2 linked regions of the Limibacter armeniacum genome follow. The protein of the gene in region 2 interacts with the protein of the main gene of each other region in a pairwise test. Links are inferred from orthologs where the notes say so. Each region holds a gene or a part of one and is shown on either strand. Other genes may lie near its edges.

Region 1 (4,727 bases), 570 kb from region 2 along the record:
GTGAAGAGAGGTGATGTAGTGGTATTCAATACTCCTGATCCATACAATAACTGGGACCAAGACCGTCATCCATCAGATTTGAAACTCAACTACATTAAGCGTTGTGTTGGTGTGGCGGGTGATTCTTTGGAGGTAAGACACCATCAGGTATTTATCAACGGACAAGCTTCAGAAACTCCTGAGGACTCTCAGGTTGGCTATGAGATTACGATGTCACAGGTTCCTAGCCAAAGATTCTTGAAAGAATATGGTCTTTACGAATACCAGTCAGGAATCAATGGTGGAAGAGATATAGTTGATTACTCATTGAGCCCTGTAAGAAGCGGTAATGGAACACAGACTTACGTAGTTCCTATTTCTAAAGAAGTAGCTGAAAAGATTGAGCAGTTTGACTTTGTAACAGAAGTGAAACCTGTAGAATACCCTAAAGGAGAAAACAATTACAATTCAGCAATTTATCCAAGAACTGATAAGCTGGACTGGAGTGTTGACAACTTCGGACCGATTTACATTCCAAAGAAAGGAGATACAATTGAACTGAATGAGAAAAATACATTACTCTATCAAATTCCAATTCAGCGCTATGAAGGGAATAAGAATGTAGAAGTAAAAGATGGTAAGATCTTTATTGATGGTAACCAGATCAATGCTTATACATTCAAGCAGAACTATTACTTTATGATGGGTGATAACCGTCATAACTCGGAAGATTCACGCTATTGGGGATTTGTTCCTGAAGACCATATCATTGGTAAAGCACTGATGATCTGGATGTCAATGGGACCTGAAGGTATCCGTTGGGATAGAATTTTCAATATTATCGATTAAGCTATCTATAGCTGATTGGTTTTATAATAAAAAAGGTTGAGCAACTTACTTGCTCAACCTTTTTGCTTTATTAAGTATCTATGCCTTTTAGGCTATAGTATTTTACGGGCTTCTTCTTGCAGTCTTTTCTTATCAATAGGTACAACACCTAGGTGCTCGCATACTAGTCCGCCACCCAAGTTGGCAACCGCTGCAACTTTATCAATAGACATACCTAGAGCCAAGCAGACTGATGCAATACTAATCACGGTATCACCAGCACCAGATACATCCGAAATCTCGCGTTTATGGGCAGGGATATGATACTCCTGATTAAAGTCAGTGATGTATACTCCATGCTCTGATAGGGTAACCATGGCATTGGTTACATCCATTTGTTGCTTAAGAGCAGTAACAGAAGCTTTTACATCCGAGATTACATCTCCAGTGAAGTCAGCTTTCATTCCTTCTCTAAGCTCTTTCAGGTTCGGCTTAAATAGTGTAGCGCCTGCATAGCTTAGGAAATTACGTTTTTTAGGGTCAACAGTTGTTGGTATACCCCTTTCATTGGCAAAATGGATAATTTCCTGAATTGCCGTTTCGTGTAATACGCCCTTGTCGTAATCCTCAAAGATGATAACATCAGCTGCTTCTGCCAGCGACTTGACTTTACTGATCAGCATATCAGTGTCTTCATGCCCAATGTCATGAGTGTCCTCAGAGTCAATTCGCATCATTTGCTGATAGCCAGCCAAAATACGGTGTTTTACGGTAGTCCTACGTTGCTTGCTTTGCAGTATACCATCAGTAGGAATACCGATGTCCTCCATAAGTTTTTTAAGGATTATACCATCCTCATCATCTCCTACGACTGAACACAGAATTGGTGTAGCTCCTAATGCATGTATATTTTTGGCGACATTGGCAGCACCCCCTAACCTGTTTTCACGTCTCGTTGTGTTGACGACAGGAACAGGAGCTTCTGGAGAAATGCGATCAACCTTTCCCCATATATATGAGTCTACCATTACATCACCTATAATCAGGACTTTAAGGCGATTGAATTCCTCAAATGTCTTTTCTATAGTCAAGGTGTAGTCTAGTTTATAGTTTGAAATAAGGAAGTCAAGAAGGAATTATCCACTTTTGACTACCTAAAATGAAACAGTCAGCAAATTTATAAGATCAGACTTATGAATTGCAACCCATATGAATTGATTAACAGTTCTGCAACCTGATTTTAAGAAACAAAAAGACCTGCCCAGTATAGACAGGTCTCTTTTATAGTTTATTCTGACTGGTATTAGCTAAGTCTTCCAAGAGCCTCAGTGATCAGTTCACAAGCTTTCTTCAGATCTTCATCAGCAGCTGCAAATGAAATCCTGATACAGTTTGGCGCTCCAAATGCCGCACCTGAAACAATAGAAACATGTGCCTCATTCAGCAGGTACATGGCAAGGTCATTTGAGTCCTTGATCACTTTCCCATTGAAAGACTTGCCGTAAAAGGCACTAACATCAGGGAAAATATAAAATGCACCTTTAGGTTTATTGGTCTTGATACCTTTGATTTTATCTAACTCTCCTTTTACAAGGTCACGTCTTCTCAGGTAAGCCTTTTTCATTTCTTCTGTAGCTTCCATCGGTCCATTGATGGCTGCAAGTCCTGCACGTTGAGAGATTGTACAAGTTCCAGAAGTTACTTGTCCTTGGACCTTGTTGCAGGCTTTTGCGATAGCCAAAGGAGCCGCAATATAACCCAGTCTCCATCCTGTCATGGCATATCCTTTCGAGAAACCATTCACGATAATGGTTCTCTCTTTCATATAGTCAATCTCCGCAATACTATTGTGTTTGCCTTCAAAGTTGATAAACTCGTAGATCTCATCAGAAACTACATAGATATCTTCACGCTCCTTCAGTACCTCAGCAATGGCATTCAGTTCCTCTTTTGTAAATACAGATCCAGTTGGGTTACATGGCGAAGAGAACAATACCATTTTGGTATTTGGTGTAATAGCTGCCTTTAGTTGTTCTGCATTTGGTTTGAAGTCATTTTCAATAGAACCTTCAAGTAGCACAGGAGTGCCTTCAGCCAACTTGATTTGCTCAATGTATGAAACCCAATAAGGCGTGAATACAATTACTTCATCACCCTTGTTGAGAATACTCAACAAAATGTTAACAATAGACTGTTTAGCACCTGTCGAGACTACAATTTGCTCAGGAGTATATGATAACCCATTGTCTCTAAGAAGCTTCTCCGCGATACCTTGACGAAGTTCAGGATAACCAGCTACAGGAGGGTATTTGAAGTACTTGCCATCCTGAATAGCTGCTACTGCAGCATCCTGTATATGTTGAGGAGTAGGGAAGTCCGGTTCTCCAAGGTTCAGGTTGATTATTTTATGTCCTTGTGCTTGCAATTCTCTGGCTTTCACTTGCATGGCAAGCGTAGCAGACTCTTCCATTGCCAGCAGTCTGTTTGATAGCTGAAGGGCAGGTGTATTTGAATTCATCACAATTATATTATAGATAATATGTAGAAGCCTTCTGTATTTGTGCGTCTTATTAAAAATCAGACGAAAGCACATTATCATAAATGGATATGGAGAAGGCTCATTTTTCGGGGAGTAAGATTACGAAAAAATTAACAAAAATGAGATGAAATAGGGTTATTTTTAGCTAATAGAGGCGGTTGAGAAGCTATTAAAAAAAGCCTCCTTTTGGAGGCTGATGGTGGGTTTAAATCATAAGAGGCTCTTCCATTTTGAGCTTTTGACAGTCTCCTTCTTCTATTACCAGTACTACATGTTGCTTATTCTGGTAGATGCTGGCCTTGAAGATGTATTCTTGCTCACAGTGCAGTAAGCGAAAGCTATAATCTTTAATAGGGATCTTTGTTCGAATAACACCTTCTGATTCATAAGAAACCACTAGTTCACCATCATCATAAATTTCTAGTACGGAGTTGAGGTGAGTTCTTTCTGGGCTAACAATTTCTATGGTGACAGTAGAATTGGCTTCAGGGGTGTCATTCGGTTGAAACCAGGTTAATAGTAAAATAGAAAAGAAATGACAGATATAATTCATAGGGTATTTGTAAGGTGTTTAGTATGGATAAGGGTGTAGGGAAGTACATCTGTTCGATGTCGGTAGCCTTGGGAGACAAGGTATGCGTGCAGTTAACATGAAAGTAATTGCGTTGCTGGTGATTGATTATGCAATTACCTGAAGAGAGCATGCTGGCGGTTTATAAGTAAATGGTTTTGCCAGTTAATAGAGTTATAAGGCTTACTAATTTCCGAATTGGAGAAATGAGATACGAAAATATGACTTTTTGGGTGTCTAATGTGGTGTATGGGTAATTAGAGCCTTATTGAGTTGATTTAATCTAAGCATTTTCATGGGAAAAAAAAAGCCCTCCAAGTGAAGGGCTTTCTTTTTATTCGGTATATGAGCCTTAATCCATAGGGAGGCGCAGGCTCATAATATCGTTGCGGTTGATGCCATATATTGCTTCTTTTTTGAAGCCTTGCTGGTTCAACAGTGCTTTACGTGTTCTAAGGTCATCTACAATTGGAGAAACAAACTCATTCAAGATGCGCAGAGACAATTCCTCATAACGCACATTGGTTGCATAACCTCCATCCACAATAGCCTTGATCTGGCGGTGAGGATCGATAGTTTCAAATAGACCATGTGCTCGATAGGTAGGGTAACTGCTTAACACCTTACAATAATCCTCTATGGCCTCTTCCAGTGAATGGTAAACACGGTATCTTCTATAACGACGCTCTCCATGGTCATAAACCACTTTACTGTTGTTTGGAGAAACAGACATAATGTTGAAGATTCGGTAGTCTTCACGCATGATCCATCCTTGCTCTACAATAGCTTGGGTGATTGCCACTTTGGTAT
Region 2 (4,707 bases):
TATCTATAAAATAAGGCTCGTCACCCTGTAGAAAATACAGAGGAGCGAACTTCTTTGCTTCTAAATCCTTAAGAACAGACTCTGCTGTTTGTGCCATAGAGGTCAAAAAAAGTGAAAAATACCCTTTAATTAATGCAATCTGCAATTTACACCTTGTTTCTTAAATAGAAAAAAGTGCTTGCCAGAATAACGCTAAAATATGTTATTCTTTACCATATTGATATGCTTCCTGTACTGAAAAGTACCCACTAAGCACTTTTCCTTTGGTAGGATCCATGCATTCGATGGTCACCAAACCATCCGCTCCTGCCGTCAGGCTAATGAAGCTTTTTATAGGTGTCAGCATTGTTTCAATTTCCTCATAGGTTTTCCCAAAGTACGGGTTATCCTCACATTCTAGCTTGTCATTGATATAAAAAGGGTTAGGCACATTTACCTGCGTAGAATCATTAAAAATGTACGATTGAGGGTACTCACAAAATGGATTTCCTTCAATGGTTTCCATCTTATTGTCAAAAGTGAATGGCTCAAACTCAAACCTGTAATCAACATTATTAGAGGAAACCAACCCCACAGTATCTGCATACACATCCTGTGACAGGGATCTAAGACCAGTATAGTCTGCATATTGGATAGTCAAATACTCTTGATCTCCTAAGAAGCCTATCACGACAGTATTTAAGAAAGTATCCTGTTCTGACAGATATGGTGCCTGCGTTCTTATAATCTCCCTTGTACTGGTCTCCAGCTCACTCATGGCATTCTCATCCCAAGTCTGTCCCTTACGTGGCGGTACAAGTAGCTTAATAAAAGGCAAGCCTTTTTCAACTTTCACAACCCTTCCCTTATCTACATAGGCATACCATGCAGAATCAAGTAACCAAGACTCCTCATCTCCAGTCCTTTTGTAACGCAGCATTTCATAGGTTTCAATTCCTTCAAGGCTTGAAAATGACGCTCCTATTTTTTCTTTCAACTGATATTGAAAAAGACTGTCATACCCACCTCCTAGCTCTCCACCTAGCTCTGCTACCTTACGCTCAGTAACATTATAGTGAACATAGCGTCCTTCCTCCAAAGGGAAGTAACTGGACTGGATCGAGTAATTTGGGTCTTCAACTGCTCCTAGGTTACAAGCACCCAAAAGAAGCATTATTAGCCAATAAAAATACCTTCTCATATATTAAAAAAACTGGTTTCAGTCATGTTTCTATCAAGGGCTAAAATAGTAGGTTCAATGCTAGTCTACAAAAAAATAAAAGCCCCACAATTGAATTGTGGGGCTTCATTTATATCTGAACTATCACTGATTCTTAGTGAAAGTCTTCATTCTTGTAAATCTCTTCTCCAAGCTTCTTCAGCTCAGGCTCCAAAGCGATCAGGTCTTTCTCACCTTCCAAGTTAGACTCAGGAGTTTGAGAGAAAGGAATGTGCTGAGGAATGTGGTCACCAAAACCGTCCTTGTCACTACCCGGCTTAGAGTAGTCGTAAGGCCATCTGTAAACCACTGGGATAGCACCTGGCCAGTTACCGTGACCGGGAACTCTTGGAGTTGTCCACTCCAGTGAGTTAGCACCCCAAGGGTTCTTAGGAGCCAATTTACCTTTGAATATACTGTAGAAGAAGTTGAACAGGAACAACAACTGTGCACTCACTGTAATGATTGCTGCTACTGAAATAATAGCGCTCAAGTCAGTGAAAGACTGCGTAAAGTCGAAGTTCGTGTAAGAGTAGTATCTTCTTGGGAATCCTGCAATACCAATGTAGTGCATTGGGAAGAATACCATGTAAGCACCTACGAATGACAACCAGAAGTGTACATAACCCAACTTGTCGTTCATCATACGTCCGAACATCTTAGGGAACCAGTGGTATACACCTGCCAACATACCGAAGAATGATGCAGAACCCATTACAAGGTGGAAGTGAGCTACTACGAAGTAAGTATCGTGCAGCTGGATATCCAATGCAGAGTTACCAAGGATGATACCTGTTACACCACCAGAGATAAACAATGATACCAAACCGATAGAGAACAACATCGCTGGAGTAAATCTGATGTTACCTTTCCAAAGCGTTGTAATATAGTTAAATGCTTTTACCGCTGAAGGTACCGCAATAATCAGAGTCAGGAACATAAATACTGAACCTAGGAATGGGTTCATACCTGAAACGAACATGTGGTGCGCCCATACGATAAACGATAGGAATGCAATACCCAACATTGAACCGATCATCGCTCTGTAACCGAAGATAGGCTTACGAGCGTTCGTTGCGATTACCTCTGAAGTCAGACCAAGTGCTGGCAACAGTACGATATATACCTCAGGGTGACCCAGGAACCAGAACAAGTGCTGGAACAGGATTGGGCTACCACCTGTGTTGTGAAGCATTTCACCTTGGATATAGATATCCGAAAGGAAGAATGAAGTACCGAAGCTTCTGTCAAAGATCAGCAACAGTGCTGCTGAGAACAGTACAGGGAATGACAGTGTACCGATAACCGCAGTAATGAAGAATGACCAGATTGTCAGAGGCAGTTTAGAGAATGACATACCTGCCGTTCTCATATTGATCACAGTTGAAATGTAGTTGATACCACCCAACAACTGAGATGCAATAAAGATTGCCATTGAAGCCAACCAAAGTGTCATACCATCTCCTGAACCTTGAGAAGCCTGAGGAAGTGCAGACAATGGAGGGTAGATTACCCAACCACCAGCAGCAGGACCAGTCTCCAAGAACAGAGAGATCAACATGATTACTGATGCAATAAAGAAGAACCAGTAAGAAAGGGCGTTCATAAAACCTGAAGCCATATCTCTAGCTCCTACTTGCAAAGGAATAAGGTAGTTTGAGAAAGTACCACTCAAACCTGCTGTCAATACAAAGAATACCATGATAGTACCGTGCATTGTAACAGCTGCCAAATAGAAGTTTGTATCCAGTTTACCAGCATCGTTGATCCAGTGACCTAAGAACGGCTTCAACCAAGAAAGGTCAGCATCAGGAAAACCTAACTGAATACGGAACAAAAGAGACAATGAACCACCGATCAATGCCCAGAAAATACCTGAGAACAGGTATTGCTTAGCAATCACCTTGTGGTCTGTGGAGAAAATGTATTTCGTCCAGAAGTTGCCGTGGTGCTCATGCTCGTCGTGATGAGCTTCCGGCTTTGTGTTTTCAATATCTAAAGCTACAGATGACATATCTATAAAAGTTCTTTAAACTGATTTACAATTTGATTCCTTCTCAGTTAGTGATTAGTTCTTAGCCACAGCTGCTTTCTCAGCTTTCTTGGCTTTCCACTCACTTACGTAGTCTGCATTTTTCTCAGACCAAGGTGTCTGAGAAGCAACCCATACTTCATATTCTTCTGGCTCTACAACCACGATTACTTTTCTCATACCGAAGTGACCGTAACCACATACCTCAGTACAAGCAAGTTCAAAGTTGAATTTAGGGTTGTTCAGTTTCTCTCTCATCTCCTTTGTAGTCGTAGTAGGAGTGAATTTGAATCTAGTTGGCATACCAGGAACGGCATCCATTTTTACTCTGAAGTGTGGCATGAATACAGAGTGAAGCACGTCCAAAGCTCTGATGTTCAATTCTACTTCTTTACCCTTAGGAAGATAGATTTCTCTTGCAGTGAAGTCATCGTAGCTGCTTTTGTCATTGAAATCAATACCCATTGAGTTTGTCGCGTCAACGTTTTTCACGCTGTACCTTCCCAGATCCTGATCTTTACCAGGGTATCTGATCTCCCAAGCAAACTGCTTACCCATCAGTTCTACTTTCACTGCATCGTCAGAAGCAGGTGAAGTAATTTCTGACCAAAGACTCCATCCTGACAATACAAGTCCTGTCATTACTAGCGCAGGAACGATTGTCCAGATGATTTCCAGCTTATCGTTGTGTGGATAAAAGTGTGCTGGTCTTTTTTCATTGTACTGATAAATAAATGGGAAGAAGAACAACAGGATGTGTGTAATCATAAATGCAGCGAATACTACACCCATTGTTACCCAAAAAAGTTGGTCTGTTTCTTTGCCATGAATAGAAGCTGCCTCAGGAAGGAAGTATTCTTGAGCAATACCGGAATACCAGAAAATGCCCCCAAAACCTAAAAAGAAAAGAATAGGGAACAGGATCGCGTTGATCTTGTTGCTGGTCCCGACCTTTTGCTCCGAATCCCCCTTGGCGATTCCTACCAATGTAATGATACGATACACCAAAGCGAGTACCGCAATTGTTAGAATCGTACCGGTAATTACTAATAAAGCTGTCATACTAATCCGAGTGTGAAGTTTGTATAAAACCTTTGATCAAAAATGTAAACACTATATATCTCGCATGTGCCCATACAGGAAAATCGCCCAAATATATCAAACATTTTCTAACCGAAGTGATTTTCATCATACTTTTTACCTATCAAGTATCATTATTTCTTTATTTTCAGTGACATTTTTTTGATCACCTCCATATTTCCTTCGAACTATCTACAAGTTGTCGCAGCTTTTTGTTTGCCGAGAATCAGAAGAATCTTTTCACTTTCGCTCAACACAGCTTACACACTATTTATAACAATTCGAAGTTCCCAAAGACACATAAAGCAATTTACCTCTCCTAAAAAAAAGCAGAAGCCCTTGTTCTCGGGACAGAAAACAAGGGCTTCTTTTTTTAAGATGGGCTTATGGCAATTGG

Evidence for each region.
Region 1: the proteins of V6R21_RS14255 (region 2) and V6R21_RS12045 interact in binary tests that used the Escherichia coli proteins (3 or more experiments, as listed by UniProt). The link is inferred for Limibacter armeniacum from one-to-one orthologs.

What each region holds. Positions count from the first base shown.
Region 1 is NZ_JBAJNO010000008.1:1,457,893-1,462,619, forward strand. Bases 1,219-4,180 are described here. They hold V6R21_RS12045 (pyridoxal phosphate-dependent aminotransferase), read right to left. Parts: upstream 3,326-4,180; coding sequence 2,111-3,325; downstream 1,219-2,110. Other genes in these bases: V6R21_RS12040 (bifunctional heptose 7-phosphate kinase/heptose 1-phosphate adenyltransferase), read right to left, coding at 1,219-1,898; V6R21_RS12050 (hypothetical protein), read right to left, coding at 3,552-3,899. In the rest of the region: lepB (signal peptidase I), read left to right, coding at 1-828; more of V6R21_RS12040, read right to left, coding at 921-1,218; V6R21_RS12055 (glucosaminidase domain-containing protein), read right to left, coding at 4,270-4,727. UniProt on the Escherichia coli protein: Shows aminotransferase activity with methionine and histidine as substrates, and to a lesser extent also with phenylalanine.
Region 2 is NZ_JBAJNO010000008.1:2,024,061-2,028,767, reverse strand. The notes cover bases 764-3,705. They hold V6R21_RS14255 (cytochrome c oxidase subunit I), read right to left. Parts: upstream 3,213-3,705; coding sequence 1,314-3,212; downstream 764-1,313. Other genes in these bases: V6R21_RS14250 (cytochrome c oxidase subunit II), read right to left, coding at 3,267-3,705; V6R21_RS14260 (hypothetical protein), read right to left, coding at 764-1,180. Also shown: holA (DNA polymerase III subunit delta), read right to left, coding at 1-97; more of V6R21_RS14260, read right to left, coding at 203-763; more of V6R21_RS14250, read right to left, coding at 3,706-4,292; V6R21_RS14245 (deoxycytidylate deaminase), read right to left, coding at 4,695-4,707. UniProt on the Escherichia coli protein: Cytochrome bo(3) ubiquinol oxidase is the terminal enzyme in the aerobic respiratory chain of E.coli that predominates when cells are grown at high aeration.